Regions from separate parts of the Luteibacter sp. 9133 genome, predicted to be linked through region 3. Evidence: predicted binding sites of a transcription regulator. Region 3 holds the regulator's gene; each other region holds the start of a gene.
The links. The regulator sigma-54, encoded in region 3, starts transcription at its own class of promoters, with help from an activator protein. The targets are predictions, from matches to a motif close to TGGCACGNGCNTTGC.

Region 1 (4,210 bases), 920 kb from region 3:
TGGGCATGACCGGGTCACACATCGACGCCCTCCGCCGTGTCGCACCCGACGCGGCGGACAAGGTCGGGCTGCTGATGGACTATGCGGACGGTCCGAAAGGCCTCGACGTGCCCGATCCGTGGTACGGCTCGGCGAAGGATTTCGTGCACGCGTTCGACATGATCGAGCGCGGCGTCGATGGCGTGATTCGTAAGCTCCGAGAGCCCGCCGCACGGTGACCGTTTCGGAACTCGACCATCTCGGGCAGCTCCTGGGCGAGCGCCCTGCCCGCCTGCATACGCTCTCCGGCGGCGACATCGCGCGCAGCGTTCGTGTCGAGCGGCAGGATGGCAGCCACGTCATGGCCAAGTTCCGTCGACCGGGACAAGTCGCGCTGACGCTCGAGGCGAGCATGCTCGATGACTTGCGTGCCGCCGGGCTCCCCGTGCCCGAGACGCTGGCGGTCGATGACGATGCACTCGTACTGGCGTGGGTCGGCGATGGCGGCCGTGGCTTCGACGACGAGGTGCAGCGCGCCGCCGGTCGCGCTATCGCGACCATGCATGCGCAGCCCGTGGGCGATGAGTTCGGATATAGGCACGACACGGTGATGGGCAGCATCCCGCAACCGAATACGTTCGATCGCGACTGGATCGCGTTCTTTCGCGACCGGCGCCTGCTTTATATGGCGGGACTCGCGGATGAAGCCGGCGAATTGCCTTCGTCGTTTCGTCACCGCATCGACAAGGTGGCCCAGCGTCTTGGCGAGTGGATCGATCCGGCGGTGCAGCCGTCGCTCGTACATGGCGATCTGTGGGGAGGCAATATGCTGGCGACCGCGCACGGCGGCGCCTGCTTTATCGATCCGGCCATCTATCGCGGTGATGGTGAGGTCGACCTTGCGCTGGCGACGCTGTTCGGCAGTGTCGGACCGGCCTTCTTCGAGGGGTATAACGAGATCCGGCCGCTCGAACGCGGATTCATGACGACGAGGCGGCACCTCTACCAGCTGTATCCGCTGTTGATGCATGTGCGCTTGTTCGGCGGCTCGTACCACGCCCCGCTCGACAGCACACTCGGAAAACTGGGCGTCTGACGATTCGTCCGGCCGTCAGCGACTCGACGCACCCAGGCGTTCGCGCAAATACGTCACCACCCGCATCGCCCTCATCGACAACGCCCACTCCGCTCGACGCACCAGCCAAAGCGTATCAACGACAGGATCGGCTCCACTCACCACCTGGATAGCCTCCTGCCGCGCAAACGCACGACGCGCATGCTCCGGAATCACCGTGAAGCCAAGTCCGCGCGCTACCGGCTCCAGAATCAGCCCGATCTGATTACTGAACCCTGCGACGGGAACACCCTTAAGACCACCGGCACCGGGAAACTGACGCGCCAGGAGCCGCGTCGCCATCGCCTGACCGTCGGGATGGTCAATGAAGCCAATCTGGACGAGATCCTTCCAACCCTTCACAGCGCGGTCGGCAGGAGCGACCAGTTCCAGCGCCTCAGTCGTAAACGGCTCGGCGGCCAGCGATTCGTCATCGGGCCGCAGCCTCATCAGACCGATTTCATAGCGGCTTTCCATCACCGCCGCGCGAACTTCGCTGTCCGGGGCAAAGCGATGGCGAATGACAAGCCCCGGATTCGCCTGCTGCAGATCCAGCAATAGCGGATACAGCGACAAGCCAATGCTTCCAGGCGTAATCAGACTGACCTCGCCCTCCAGCGCGTCGACATCCGACAGGCGCAGCTTCAGCGCCTTGTCGGCGCGGTCCACGTCACGGCAGTAGTCCAGTAGCGCGAGGCCGGCTGGCATCAGTTCGATGCTTCGGGGCCGGCGAATCACCAGGGGGCCCAGCCGGTCCTCGAGCTGACGGATGTGCTGGCTGATGGCGGCCTGGGTGACACCCAGTCGCTCGGCGACACGGGTAAAGTTACCGAGGTCGGCAAGCTGCCGGAAGCTCTCCAGCCATTGCGGTTGAATCATAAGATTCTCTTATCCGTGAGAGATTATTCGCGCGAGCGAACTTATGGTCATTATCGACCCTCACGCACAGGGCTGCTAGTCGTAATCGCCCGCGAAACGTAAGCAGCCTGGAATAACGATAGTCCCCGCCTCCGCAAGGCGATCGAGGCGCCCATCCACCTGCACGGTCGCCCCGTACTGCCCACGCGATTCGGCAACCACCGGCGAAGCCGTGCGCATCCAAAACAGTCGTCGGGCCGTACTTCACGTCGCCGGTGACGGTCATCACGGTGTCGCGTCCGCTGACGTGTCCTCGAACATCGTGGACCTGAACGCGCGACGCCGAAGCCCGGCTGATCCGGTACTTGATGCATCACTTGGCATGCAGCTTGCCTTTACCATGGCAGGCTGCGCCGGCGCGAACGGGATTCGGTGCCTCAAACGCTTACCGCCACTTGCCGGGGATGGACATTCGCAGTGGCTGATACAGGTCATGTTGGCAGGATGGGAATCAATTCGATGACACCGCCGCGCACCGCGCGCGTGCCCAGGGCACGCTTGTGTCTCGCACTGGCGCTGGCTCTGCACGGGCCTCTGGCGCTGGCCGCGGCGCCTTCCGAACGCGACGCACTGATGGCGAAGGCACGCGACGAGCGTAGCGCGGGGCACCGCGTCGACGCGCTGGCGCACTGCCAGGAGGTACTGGCCCGTTGGCCGGACGATCGCGAGGCACAGACGCTCAACGTCGCTTTATTGACGGAAATGGGCGCGACGACGCGCGCCAGGGAACTGGCGGCTCGCTTGCAGCCGCCCCAGAGCGTGGGCGATCGCGTTCATCTGGACGCCGATCACATCGCCCACGAGATACGCTGGGCTAACGGCGAGCCCGCCGATCCGCGCGCACCCTACGCCGAGGCCGACCGCGCCGTGGCCGATGCCCGTCGCCTCGCGGACGATCCTCAGCTGGACGAGGGCCTGCGCCAGCGCGCGGAGCTGGATCTGCTGGTGGCGCTGGACCAGGCCGGTCGCGCGGACGAGGTGGTCACGCGTTACGACGCGCTTCGCCAGCGTAACGTCGCCCTGCCCGCTTACGTCGAGCGCGCCGTCGCCGATGCGCTGCTGGTCAGGCGCCGGCCCGCGGAAGCCGCAACCCTTTACGAAGACAGCATTGCCAAGGACCCGGGTCCCTATGGCGCCGCCGATTTCGAACCACGCATCGGCCTGATGTACGCCTACCTGGAATCCGGGCAGACGGACAAGGCCATCCAGACCATCGATGCGCTCGCCGCGAAAGAGCCGACATGGACGCGTGTGCCCGGTATCCGTGCGCCGATCCAGAACCAGCGCAAGGTCGATGCCGATCTCAACGCGGCCACGCTCCGCGAATACGTCGACATGCCGGCCGACGCGTACGACCGCCTTCTTCCGCTGTCGCGCGAGGCGCCCGCCAACTCGCAGATCCGTCGCGAGCTCGGCATGGTCGAGCTGGCGCGCGGCTGGCCACGCCGCGCGCAGGAAGACTTCAACATCGCCGGCACGCTCGACCGCCGCGATGTCGGCGCTTACATCGGTGAAGCCGATGCCGCGCGCGTGCTCAACGATTATGAAAGCGTGGACGAAGACCTGGGCGTCGCGCAGACCCTGGCCGACCGCAATGGGCGCGTCGCCCGCGCCGTGCAGTCGTGGAACCGCGAGCGCGGCTGGCAGTTCGATCTGAGCACCGAACAGGGCAAGGGCTCCAGCCCCGACTTCGGCGACCGCGACGCCACGACCCAGGCGTCGGCCGCCAGCCCGCTGATCGACGATCACTGGCGTGTGCTGGCACTGGCCCGCTATTCGACCGCCGACCTGCCCGAGGGCGACGTGCGTCGCTCACGCGTCGGCGTGGGCGTGATCGGCTATGCCCGTGGCCTCGAGGCATATGTGCGAGCCCTTCCCGCCGCCGACCGTTATGTCGGCAAGACCGCCCTCGAGGCCGGCTTTGACTGGTCGATCACCGATCACTGGACCTGGGCGACCGATTACAGCACCGCGGGCGAAGACGCGCCGCTCCGTGGACAGTACTACGGCATTTCAGCGAAGACGCTGGATACCGCCGTCACCTGGAGGGCGAGCGAGCTGACCCAGGCGCGCGTGGGCCTGTCGCGCGACAACTTCAGCGACGACAACAAGCGCACGTCATGGACCGCCTCGCTGACCCAGCGACTGCACACCGCTCCCAATCTGGCGCTGGACGGCGGCATCGAACTGGGTGGCTCG
Region 2 (4,210 bases), 3.3 Mb from region 3:
GGAATGCGTGTTCCCGGACCCCAGCGATCGCCCTTCGGCGGAGCGACGTGATCCCACCAGCCGCCGTTCTCGTCGAACGTGATCACCACCAGCATGTTCTTCCACTGCGGGCTCGTGCGCAGCGCATGTACGACGTTGGCGATATGACGATCGCCGGCTTCCACGTCGGAGTAGCCGGCGTGCATGTTGAGGTCGCCTTGCGGCTTGTAGAACGCCACCGGAGGCAGCTTCCCAGCCGCGATGTCCGCAAGAAAATGATTCGTCGCCGCCGTCTCGCCAAGACCGCCATCGCGCAGATGCTTCTTGCGCGCTTCGGTTCCCGGAGCCAGTGTCACGAAGTAATTGAGCGGCTGGTGATGTGGCTGGAAGTTCGGCGTCTGCGGGAAGCTGGCATCGTCACCGTCGCCCTTACCGTCGAGCGCGGCCTGGAAGCCGCCGCCATACCAGGCCCAGTCGACATCCTTCGCCGAGAGTACGTCGCCGATGTGTTTATGCTTCTGCGGCACCAGCGTGTTGGCGCTGGTGGCGTCGGCAAGCAGCGGATTCTTGCGATCGACGTTGAAGCCCGGCGAATAGGGCGGACCGATGGTGTTCACCGCCCAGAAGTCCGGGGTCAGCGTATTGTGGTGCGCGAATTTGGGTTTGCCGTCCATCGCGCTCTTCGGCGATTCCTCGTCCATCTTCAGGCGATGGTCGAGCGGGTCGCCGCTTTCGGTGACCGCGATGTTGAACTGCGCGGGGCTCTTGTCGGCGCCCGGATAGAACGGCGGTTGCGCGGCGACGAGGTACTGGTGGTTGAGGAACGAACCGCCAAAGGCACCCATGAAGAAGTTGTCGCACAAGGTGAACTGCGAGGCGATATTCCACAGGCGCAGGTGCACGGGCGCGCTGGCATAGTGCCCCATGGTCAGCGCACCGTTGTCACCCCACGCGACGAAGCCGTCGTTCTTGCCGCCGTTGATCTGCAGCTGGTTGTTATAGAACGCGTGGACGAGGTCGCGCGTTACCAGACCGTGCGGCAGCGGGGTGCCGTCGCCGGTGTGGAGTGCCCACGGCGCGTTCGGCAGGCCGGTAATGTCCTTTTCGCCGATCTTGTACGTTTTATGGTCGACGACCTGCTCGTGCGGCACGAGCCCGCCCCAGATGGGTGGCAGGGTCTTCAGCGGGGTCCCGTCGCGGTCCCGCTGGATCAGACGTTCTGGCGGAACCTCGCTCAGCGGCTGCTGCAGACCGGGGAAGTCCCCGAACAGATTGTTGAAGCTGCGGTTTTCCGCGTAGATCACGACCACGTTGTCGATGTGCTTTTCGAGCAACGTATCCAGTGCGGCACCGGTCGGCGCAGGGCCAGCCGCCTTCTTGCCGGCCGCGGTCACCTCGCTTGCGCCACCCAGCGCGAGCATGGCGCCGGTCGTGGCCATGCCGCCCAGCAACCGGCGTCGCGCGGCGTCCGGGGTGTCGTTATCGGTTTTCTTGGTCATGGAGCGGCTCTGCGTGCGCCGGCCCGGGGAAAGGCGGCGGTGTGGGAGGGGCGAGGCCCCCGCTAGGGACCGAAGCGTAAACGATGCGGGCGGCTCGGGAAAACGCAGCGGCGTAGGAAACGATGGAGAAACGCTCGCGGACCTCGCGTCGATGATGGCGGATCGGCCGGAATGGTGCGTGAGCGAGAACGATGCACCATGATGGTGCATTTGCACATCTTCCTCACGCCCGTTCTATGATGGGAGAGCTTGATTCCGGCGCCCCGTCGATGGCGGATACGCTGGCATAGCGATTGCTACACGCATTCCGCCCACACCCATTTCGAGGTTTGTATGTCCGCCGCTTCCAAAGTGCTGAACCTGATCCAGGACGAGGAAATCGAGTTCGTCGACCTGCGCTTCGCCGACATGCTCGGCAAGCACCACCACGTCACGTTCCCCGCCCACGCCATCGACGAGAGCACGTTCGAAGACGGCAAGATGTTCGACGGCTCGTCGATCGCCGGCTGGAAGGGCATCAACGAGTCCGACATGGTCCTCATGCCGGATCCGGAGACCGCCCACCTCGACCCGTTCAGCGCTCACAAGCAGCTGATCGTGCACTGCGATGTGCTCGAGCCGAGCACCATGCAGGCTTACGGTCGCGACCCGCGCTCCATCGCCAAGCGCGGCGAAGCCTTCCTGAAGTCGACCGGCATCGCCGATACCGCCTTCTTCGGCCCGGAACCCGAGTTCTTCATCTTCGACTCGGTCCGCTGGCAGAACGACATGGGCCGCGTGTTCTACGAAATCGGCTCCGAAGAAGCGGCCTGGTCGTCGCGCTACAAGTACGACGGCACCAACAGCGGTCACCGTCCGGGCGTGAAGGGCGGCTATTTCCCGGTCAGCCCGGTCGACAGCCTGGGTGACCTGCGCGCCGACATGTGCAAGGTGCTCGAGTCGCTCGGCCAGGTGGTCGAAGTGCATCACCACGAAGTCGCCAACGCGGGCCAGTGCGAGATCGGCACGCGCTTCAACACCCTGGTGAAGAAGGCCGACGAACTGATGACGATGAAGTACGTCATCAAGAACGTCGCCCACCAGCAGGGCAAGACCGTGACCTTCATGCCGAAGCCGATCGTCGGCGACAACGGCTCGGGCATGCACGTGCACCAGTCGCTGTCGAAGAACGGCGAGAACCTCTTCGCGGGCGACCTCTACGGTGGCCTGTCGCAGACGGCGCTGTGGTACATCGGCGGTATCTTCAAGCACGCCAAGGCCATCAACGCGTTCGCGAATTCGACGACCAACAGCTATAAGCGTCTGGTCCCGGGCTTCGAAGCGCCGGTCATGCTCGCCTACTCGGCGCGTAACCGTTCGGCATCCTGCCGTATCCCGTACGTGTCGAGCCCGAAGGGCCGTCGTATCGAAATCCGTTTCCCGGATCCGATGCAGTCGGGCTACCTGACCTTCACCGTGCTGATGATGGCCGGCCTCGACGGCATCCTGAACAAGATCGACCCGGGTGCACCGGCCGACAAGGATCTCTACGATCTGCCGCCGGAAGAAGAGAAGAACATCCCGCAGGTCTGCGCCAGCCTCGACGAAGCGCTCGCCGCGCTCGACAAGGATCGCGACTTCCTCAAGGCCGGTGGCGTGTTCACCGACGACTTCATCGACGCGTACATCGCGCTGAAGATGCAGGAAGTGACCCGCTACCGCGCGAGCACCCACCCGCTCGAGTTCCAGATGTACTACGCGATCTGATCGCGAGAGCGACGTTCGGGTGAACGAAGGGGCGCCTCGGCGCCCCTTCTTTTGTTTCTCGTGGGCGAATGGGCGCGATTTTGCGAGCCGCCGCCGCCCCTTGATCGTGGCGAAACTGCCGTTAGGATGCCTGCAGTTCACTCACAGGCATCCGGCATGACAACCTCTCCGATTCGCGTGGCGGTCCTGGCCGCGTTTGCGTGGCTGGTCGGATGTGGCAGTGTCGCGACGGCCTCCGATATTCCCGTGTACGGCTACACGGTGGTGCGCACCTACCCGCACGATCCGAAGGCTTTTACGGAAGGGCTGTTCTACGACGGCGGTTTTCTCTACGAGAGCACGGGCGAATACATGGGCTCGGGCGTGCGCAAGGTCCGGCTCGATACCGGTGAGGTCGCGCAGCATCTCGACACCCCGCCCGGATACTTCGGCGAAGGCATCATCGTCTCGGGCGACCACCTGTTGCAGCTGACCTGGCGCGATGGTGTCGGCTTCATCTACGACCGCAAGACCTTCGCGCCCGTTGGCAAGTTCAGCTATCCAGGCGAAGGCTGGGCGATGACGCGCGACGCGAAACATCTCTACATGAGCGACGGCACACCCACCATCCGGGTTCTCGATCCGGTCACCCTGGCGCAGACGGGTCGCATCGACGTGACAGCCGATGGCGTGCCACTGCGCATGATCAATGAACTGGAGTGGGTGAAGGGGGAGATCCTCGCCAATGTCTGGCAGACCGAACGCATCGCTCGTATCGATCCGAAAACCGGGCACGTGACCGGCTGGATCGACCTCTCGGGGCTCGTCGACACGAGCCGCATGGATGACCCGGCCGATGACGTCCTCAACGGCATCGCCTACGACGCGGCCCACGATCGCCTGTTCGTGACCGGCAAGCGCTGGCCAGCGCTCTTCGAGATTCGACTGAAACCGAAACGTCCGCGCTGAGTGGCACCGCGGTAAACAGCGACCGCCTTCAAGTAAAT
Region 3 (4,210 bases):
AAGGCGACGGGTTATTTCGACGCCGACAGCCAGCTCAACCGGGTGGTCGTCGACGGCAGCCCCGCCACCATCCATCAGCTGGACGACTGCGATCAGCCCATGGACGGCAAGGCTTCCAACATCGACTACAAGATCGACAAGGACTTTGCCGTGCTGACCGGCGGTGCCCATGTCAACCAGCCGGCGAAGGGCAGTGCCGATGGCGACAAGCTCACCTATAACACCCAGAACAGCACGATGACGGGCGAAAGCAACGGTCCCGCACCCGTACACATGACCTTCCAGCCGAAGAGCACCACGCCGGGCGCACCCGCCAAGGCGGCCGGCGCCTGCCCCACTCCGGCGGCTGCGGCCGCACCTGCCAGGAAGCCCTGACCCGATGCTTTCAGCCCAAGGCCTGCAGAAGCGCTTCCGCGCACGCAAGGTAGTCCGTGACTTCGCCTTCTCCATTCGCGAAGGTGAGGTCGTCGGCCTTCTCGGCCCCAACGGCGCCGGCAAGACGACCTGCTTCTACATGGTGGTCGGGCTGATCCAGGCCGACGCGGGCGTAATCAAGCTCGATCAGCAGGACATCACCGGCCTGCCCATGCACGCGCGCGCCAAGCTCGGCATCGGATATCTGCCGCAGGAAGCCTCGGTCTTTCGCCGCCTCAGCGTGTCGGACAACATCATGGCGGTGCTCGAACTGCGCGACGGCATGACGCAGAAGCAGCGCGACGACGAACTCGACAGCCTGCTCGACGAACTGAAGATCGCGCACATCGCCGATCAGAAGGGCATCAGCCTGTCCGGCGGCGAGCGTCGCCGCGTCGAGATCGCCCGGGCGCTGGCGGCACGCCCGCGCTACATGCTGCTCGATGAGCCGTTCGCCGGCGTCGACCCCATCTCGGTGGGCGAGATCCAGCGCATCGTTCGACACCTCAAGGAACGCGGCATCGGGGTGCTGATCACCGATCACAACGTCCGGGAAACGCTCGGTATCTGCGACCGCGCATACATCCTCAACGACGGCGAAGTGCTTTCTCGCGGCACTCCTCAGCACATCCTCGCCGATGAGAAGGTGCGCGAGGTGTATCTGGGTCGTGAATTCCGCATCTAGAGCGCGTCACCGGCCGTCCGGACCGACGCGCGAATCCGGCCGGAAGAGCTAGCCGACCCGACCGCTGGTTTGTGGAGGCCGCAAGGGGTTACGATGGATTCGACACCTCACGCATCGAAGGCATGAAACCCGGACTTCAGTTTCGTCTGCATCAGCAGCTCACGCTGACGCCGCAGCTACAGCAGGCCATTCGGCTGCTCCAGCTGTCGCAGCTGGAGCTCGAAGCGGAACTCCGCCAGATCGCGGAGAGCAACCCGCTGCTTGAGTTTGCCGAAGATGCGGAGTCCGACGCGGATGCCGAAGGCGACGCCGCCGACGAGAACGGTTTCGACGCCGAGTTCCCCTCCCGCCAGGAGCTCCCGGCCAAGTCCTCGAAGGAGGACGAGTCCACCGCCACCCCGTCCGAAGAACTCGCCCCCGAGTGGGACGACGATCGCTTCCACGGCGAGGCGGGTGACTACGCCGGCGCCCCATCGCGTGCCAACGGTGGTGACGAAGACGGTTTCGAGCCGCAGAACGCCGCGCCGGAAAGCCTCCAACAGCACCTGGAGTGGCAGCTCAATCTTTCCCAGTTCTCCCCACGCGACCACGCGATCGCCACCGCGATCATCCACGCGCTGGACGAGGACGGTTACCTGCGCGACGGAGTCGAGGCGGTGGAAGTCGCGCTGCCCGCCGAACTGCGGGCCAGTGCCGAGGAGATCGAAGCGGTACGCCAGCGCGTGCAGCGGTTCGATCCCACCGGCATCGCCAGCCTCGATCTGCGCGACTGTCTGCTCTGCCAGCTCTCGCAGTTTTCGACCGAAACACCGTTCCGCGACCTGGCGATCCGTATCGTCCTTGAAGAGCTGGAGCTCCTCGCGCGAAACGACAGCGTCAAGATCGCCCGTCGGCTCAAGGCCGCCGAGAACGAGGTGGCCAGCGCCGCGGCGCTGATCCGCAGCCTCGATCCGCGCCCGGGCGCCGCGCTGGATGCCACGCCCGTCGAATATGTCGCGCCCGATGTGTACGCGCGGCGGGAAGCGGGGCGCTGGACGGTCAGCCTCAACCCCGACGCGCAGCCCCGGCTCGGCCTGAACCAGCATTACTGCAACCTCATCGCCCGCGCACGCGGCGACGACGCCACCTGGATGAAAGGCCAGCTGCAGGAAGCCCGCTGGTTGCTGAAAAGTCTGCAGTCGCGCGCCGAAACCCTGACCAAGGTCGCGGAAGTCATTGTCCGCCGCCAGAGCGCCTTCCTCGATTACGGCCCCGAGGCCATGCATCCGCTGGTGTTGCGTGAGGTCGCCGAAGAAGTCGGCATGCACGAATCGACGATTTCACGGGTCACCACCCGGAAATACATGCACACGCCGCGCGGCACCTTCGAACTCAAGCATTTCTTTTCCAGTGGCGTGGCGACCGAAGACGGCGGCAGCGCATCCGCCACCGCCATCCAGGCCATGTTGCGCAAGCTGATCACGGGCGAGGACGCACGCCGCCCCTTGTCCGACCAGGCGCTTGCCGAGGAGCTCCATCGACGCGGAATTCAGGTCGCACGCCGTACGGTGGCCAAGTACCGTGAAGCGATGCGAATTCCCAGCTCCAGCGAACGCGTTCGCGCAGGTTGAGAAACATCGGGGGGAACCCCGGCGGAGGTCCACGGTCTCATCAATTCAGGCTTGAGGAGCGGCAACCCCGCCGTTCCGATCTCGTCGCCATAAGGCGACACCCTCAGCAAGAAGGAGGCGTCATGCAAATCCAGATCAGCGGCCAGCACGTCCATATCACCCCCGCTCTGCGCGAGCGCGTGGAACAACAAATCGGCCGCTTCGAACGCCTTTTCGACAATATCAAAGCCCTCGACGTGGTCCTTTCCGTCGATAAGAACGAGCACAAGGCCGGAGGCACCCTGCACTGTGCCGGCACCCGGCTCCATGGCGAAGGCGTGGCCCGCCTGGAAGACGACAACAAGGGCGACACGCTTTATTCCGCCATCGACGCCATGATCGGCAAACTCGCCGACCAGCTTCGCAAGCACAAAGAGAAGCTGAAGGATCACCATAACGCCGAAGGCCGCGACGCGCGCGTCGCCAGCACCGACTGACGAGAGCGCCCGGCGGCCGCTCGCGCGCGCCGCCGGGCCTCCTCCCGCGTGTTGATGGCACAATAGCCCAGCCGGCGCCCTCGCGCCGGCTTCGCTATCTAAAGGGATCACCCGCGTGGATCGGCTCACCGCCAGACAACTCTTCGACGGCGTCTACGAACGTATGGCGCTTCGCTGGGCCGCCGGCATGCGCGGCGAGGCCCGCGTGCTCGAGCCCAATGCCAAGCAGAGCCGCCGTCCTTCGCTGGTCGGTTACCTCAACGTGATCTACCCGAACAAGGTGCAGATCATCGGCACGGAGGAGCTCAACTACCTCGACGGCCTCGAATCGCGCCAGCGCTGGGAGGTCATCCACAAGATCGCCGCCTACCAGCCGGCCGCGCTGATCGTCACGAAAGACCAGTCGATCCCGTCCGATCTGCGCGAAGTCGCGGAAGAAACCGACACGCCGTTGTGGCAGAGCACCAAGCGCGGGCACGAGCTGCTCACGTATCTGCAGTACCACCTGGCGCGCACGCTCGCACCCCGGGTCACGCTTCATGGCGTATTCCTCGAGGTGTTCTCCATCGGCGTGCTGATCACCGGCGACCCGGGCTCCGGCAAAAGCGAGCTGGCGCTGGAACTCATCAGTCGCGGCCACCGCCTGGTCGCCGACGACGCGACCGAATTCACCCTCATTGCGCCAGACGTCATCGACGGCGCCTGCCCCGAGCTGCTGCAGGACCTCCTCGAGGTGCGCGGCCTGGGCGTGCTCAACATCCGCGAGATGTTCGGCCATACGGCGGTCAAGCCATCGAAATACCTGCGTCTGGTCGTGCACCTCAAGCCGTTGACCTCGGGTGAAGACATCGACGCGATGACCCGCCTCACCGGCGACGTCAGCCGGCGTAACGTGCTGGATGTGGACGTCCCCAAGATCACCATTCCCGTCGCACCCGGCCGCAACCTCGCGGTGCTGGTCGAGGCGGCCGTGCGCAATCACGTGCTCAAAAGCAAGGGCATCGATCCCGCACAGACCTTCATCG
Region 4 (4,210 bases), 2.3 Mb from region 3:
ACCGTGCCGTCCGTCGAGACGTCGATCTTGGAGAACTTACCGGCTGCAAAGCCGTCATTGGTCACGGCCGAGGTGGTGTACGAGTCGCCGAACTGGGTCACCTTGGTCATGTCGACCGTGAGGTTGATCGGCGCGGCGCCGGGGTTGGGCGACGCGGCACCGAAGTTGAGCTTGCCGTTGGCCGGCGTGGTGAGCGAGCCGCCCGAGCTGAACACCATCTGCTGAGCGGTACCCACCTGGGTGCCGTCCACCGTCATGTACGCGTTCCACGTATTGGGATTGGTCGCGTCCTTGGCGTAGTAGACGTTGGTGGTGTGCGTGGCACCCAGCGAGTCGTACGACTGGAAGGTCGACACGTAGTTGTAGCTCTGGTCGTTGGTCGGATCGAAGGCGACCGTCTTGGCCGTGTCCGACGAGGACAGGTTGGCGGTCAGGCCGATCGTGCCGCTGGCCTTGGCCGCGCTGGTACCCGTGCTGATCTTCAGGTCCTTCAGGGCGCTGATGTCGAAGCCGCCGGTCGCGGTCGGCGGGTACACCTGCAGGTTCTGACCGGTCGCGTTGACGATGTTTCCGTTGTCGTCGGGGTGAAAGTTGCCGGCGCGCGAGTACGAATAACCCGAAGAATCACGCAAGGTGAAGAAGCCCGCGCCGCTGAGGGCGAAGTCGTAGGAGTTACCGGTCTGGGTGACGTTGCCGTCGCCGAACTGCTGCGCGATGTTGGTCAGGCGGACGCCGCTGCCAGCCGCCGTGGCGGACAGGTTTTCACCGGCCACGGAATACACCTGCGAGAACTCGGCGCGCGAGCCCTTGAAGCCGACCGTGTTGACGTTGGCGATGTTGTTGGCGGTGACTTCCAGGTCGGAAGACGCCGCGTTGATGCCGCTGAGGGCGATATCGAAAGGCATGGGTGTGTTTCCTCGCTGGAATTACATGATTTGCGCGATCTGGCTCAGCAGGGCGCCGCCGTAGCCGGCCACCTGCACATAGGTTCCGTCCGTGCCCGAGGCACCGACGCCTTCCACCTTTCCGCGAACGAACGTATCGATCGCGTTGCCGCCGGAAGTAGCGGTCATCTGGTAGACACCGTCGGTCAGCTGCGTGCCGTCGTCGGATTTACCGTCCCAGGAAAACTTGGTGAGGCCCGCATCGGGCTGGCCCAGGGAAATCGTGCGGACAACGTTGCCGGAGGCGTCCTTGATCTGCACGTTGACGTAGGTGCCGGAAGTACCGACGTTGACGGCGCCATCCATCTCGCTGTTGGTCAGCTGTCCCGCGGTGGACGGCACGAGCACCTCCTGGCCGACCAGACTGGCGGCACGGACGAACTGATCGCCGGTGAGGTTGGTCGCCAGCGTGTCGAACGAGCTCTGCAGCTCCTGCGTCGCGGCCACCTGAGAAAACTGCGCCATCTGCGCCACCATCTGGGTGGAATCCATCGGCTTGGTCGGGTCCTGGTTGGTCATCTGGGTGACCATGAGTTTCAGGAAATCCGACTGGCTGAGGGTCTGTTCCTTCAGCTGGCTGCTGGAAGACGTCGAGGACGTGGAACTGGTAGTGCTGACGGAAGCGACCATGGGAGTGCCTTATTTGCCGAGGTCCAGCGTCTTCTGCATGAGCTGCTTGGCGCTGTTCATGACTTCGACGTTGTTCTGGTAGGAGCGCGACGCGGAGATCATGTTGACCAGCTCGTCGACCGGATTGACGTTGCTCGAATAGACGTAGCCGTTCGTGTCGGCGAGCGGATTGGCCGGCTCGTAACGCGACTGGATCGGTGCCTGGCTCTCGGTCACGCCGAGCGCGCGAACACCGCCGTTTTCCATCTGGCCGTCCACCTGCTGCTGCACGGCCGCGAAGGTCGGCTGCCTGGCGCGGTAGGCGGTGGCCTCGCTGCTGGACAGGCTGTCCGCGTTGGCCATGTTGCTGGCGGTGGTGTTCAGTCGCGCGGACTGCGCGGCCATGCCGGAACCGGCGACGTCGAAAATCTTCAGGAGACTCATGAGGCGGTCCCGGTGATGGCGAGGCGCATGGTGTGGATCTGCGCGTTGATGAAGCTGAGCGATGCCTGGTAATGGATCGCGTTGGCGGCGAACTGCGACTGCTCGACCTGGGTGTCGACGGTGTTGCCATCCATGGTCGGCTGGGTCTCGGCGCGGTAGGCCAGCTTGTTGGCCTGGTCGAGCGCCACGGCGGGGTTGCCGCCGATGTGACCGTCTTCGGTCGACGCCATCTGCAAGGTGTGGCCATCGGTGGCCCCGGTCGCGGCGGTCATCGCTTTCTTGAAATCGAGGTCGCGGGCGAGGAAGCCCGGGGTGTCGGCGTTGGCGAGGTTGGATGAAATGACCTCGGCACGGCGCTGCCACAGGCCAAGGGCCTGGGCGTGTACGCCGAACAGCTTGTCGGATGAATCGATCATGGGCTCGTCCCCTCTCGTGACCTTGGCCCGAGGGGTTGAGCAAGAGCCGTGCCACGGCTGGGGACTAACGACGAAACGGCGCCGCAGCGCCGTTTGCAAGGTCTTGCGATGATCCCCAAGCCGCCAGCGCCGGAATTCCGACGCGCCTGCCGGGGTGCCGCGTCAGGGCGACGTCAGGCCGGGAGCAGCTCGAGCACCGCCGTAGCAAGCACGTCGGGCTGGAACTTGGCGATGAACCGGTCGGCGCCTACGCGCTCGACCATCGCCTCGTTGAACACACCGCTCAGCGAGCTGTGCAGCAGGACCTTGTGATGACGCAGGCCGGCCTCTTCACGGATGGCACGCGTCAACGCGTAACCGTCCATCAGCGGCATCTCGATATCGGACACGACCAGGGCGACCCGGTCGGCGACCGGACCTGCCGCGAGTTCGCGCAGCTTTTCCAGGCCTTCCTTGCCGTCTTTGGCCACGACACATTCCAGGTCCATCTTGCGGAACAGGTCGACGATCTGCGTGCGGGCGACCAGCGAGTCGTCCACCACGAGGACACGGCGACTGCCGGCGTGCTGGACATGGGCGGCCTGCTGCACGCGGTCGGACAGCTCCACCGCCCGGGGATCCACATGGGCCAGCACCTGCTCGACGTCGACCACGGCGAGCAGGTCGCCGTCGAGACGCGTCACGGCGTTGACCCGCGCCCCATAGCCGAGCGCCGGCGGCGGCGCGGCCATATTCGTGCCGTCGACGTGGACGATCCGATCCACGTCGGATACCAGGAAACCCTGCACGGAGCGGTTGAACTCGGTCACGATGAGGTGCGCGCTGTCCACGGTGGCCAGCGGCGGGTAGCCCATGGCGGCGGCCAGGTCGATCACGGGGATGGTGCTGCCCCGGTAGTCGAAGCTGCCCGACACCAGCGCGTGCATGCTGGGCATACGCTCCAGACGCGGCCGGCGGAGCACCTCACGTACCTTGAAGACATTGATGCCGAACGCCTGGCGGTCGCCGAGACGGAACAGCAGCATGGCCACGCGGTTGTGTCCCGCCAGGCGGGTGAAGGTTTCCACGGTGTCGAGCAACGGGCGGGCCATGTCGTGCCTGGGCATCTGCATAAGGTGTCGCGGAACGTATCGGCGCGGTCACCCATACCTTGAGGTACCCGACTGGCACACGGATTGCTTGGCTCAAGAACGACGGCTCCTGGACGATTACTAGGGGCGACCATCCGAACAAGCGAAAGCGAAATCATGACCCTCCTCTGGAGCCAGCACGTACGCCTTCTCGCCAGCGCCGCCGCCACCGGTGACGCCGCACGAGTCCGCGCCCTCTCCGCGCAGTACCCGGCGGCCGCCAGCGCCCTGGGCGCACTGCTCAAGCCTGCGGAGGCGCCGCGCACCGCACCGGCGACGACGATCCAGGCCATCGAGCAGCAAGGCATGGTCCTGACCAATGCGCAGGCGCTCGGCGTCAGCCTGCAGGAACTGGTCGGCAACCTCGAAGGCGCGCGCGATACCGCCGGTCGATTGACGGAAGCCAGCGCCAGGATCTCGACGGCGATCGACCATGCCCACGGCAGCGTCACCGGCATGGCGGAATCCGGCAGTCAGGGCCAGGCGACCGCGGGCGACCTCGACGGCCAGCTGCGCCTCCTGCGCAGCGCCCTCTCGGGCATGAGCCGCAACCACGCTCAGTTCTCCGAATATTTCACGGCGATCCGCAAGCTCACCGCGGCCGTGCAGGACATCGCCCATCAGACCAATCTCGTCGCGCTCAACGCCGCGATCGAAGCCGCGCGCG

Region 1: pgaA (poly-beta-1,6 N-acetyl-D-glucosamine export porin PgaA) is a predicted target of sigma-54. The motif match lies at 2,330-2,344, and genes of this name have one in related genera.
Region 2: glnA (type I glutamate--ammonia ligase) is a predicted target of sigma-54. The motif match lies at 1,761-1,775, and genes of this name have one in related genera.
Region 4: flgB (flagellar basal body rod protein FlgB) is a predicted target of sigma-54. The motif match lies at 2,453-2,467, and genes of this name have one in related genera.

The regions. Positions count from the first base shown of each region.
Region 1 is NZ_JUHO01000001.1:1,824,752-1,828,961, reverse strand. Features, by position in the region: gene FA87_RS07955 (low molecular weight protein-tyrosine-phosphatase) at 1-218, shown strand, start outside; gene FA87_RS07950 (fructosamine kinase family protein) at 215-1,075, shown strand; gene FA87_RS07945 (LysR family transcriptional regulator) at 1,091-1,972, opposite strand; gene pgaA (poly-beta-1,6 N-acetyl-D-glucosamine export porin PgaA) at 2,471-4,210, shown strand, end outside.
Region 2 is NZ_JUHO01000001.1:4,232,291-4,236,500, reverse strand. Features, by position in the region: gene acpA (acid phosphatase) at 1-1,478, opposite strand, end outside; gene glnA (type I glutamate--ammonia ligase) at 1,812-3,224, shown strand; gene FA87_RS18455 (glutaminyl-peptide cyclotransferase) at 3,381-4,172, shown strand.
Region 3 is NZ_JUHO01000001.1:905,460-909,669, reverse strand. Features, by position in the region: gene lptA (lipopolysaccharide transport periplasmic protein LptA) at 1-375, shown strand, start outside; gene lptB (LPS export ABC transporter ATP-binding protein) at 380-1,099, shown strand; gene FA87_RS03760 (RNA polymerase factor sigma-54) at 1,222-2,709, shown strand; gene raiA (ribosome-associated translation inhibitor RaiA) at 2,832-3,185, shown strand; gene hprK (HPr(Ser) kinase/phosphatase) at 3,301-4,210, shown strand, end outside.
Region 4 is NZ_JUHO01000001.1:3,212,662-3,216,871, forward strand. Features, by position in the region: gene flgE (flagellar hook protein FlgE) at 1-905, opposite strand, end outside; gene FA87_RS13965 (flagellar hook capping FlgD N-terminal domain-containing protein) at 927-1,574, opposite strand; gene flgC (flagellar basal body rod protein FlgC) at 1,584-1,997, opposite strand; gene flgB (flagellar basal body rod protein FlgB) at 1,994-2,413, opposite strand; gene FA87_RS13980 (chemotaxis protein) at 2,587-3,504, opposite strand; gene FA87_RS13985 (methyl-accepting chemotaxis protein) at 3,661-4,210, shown strand, end outside.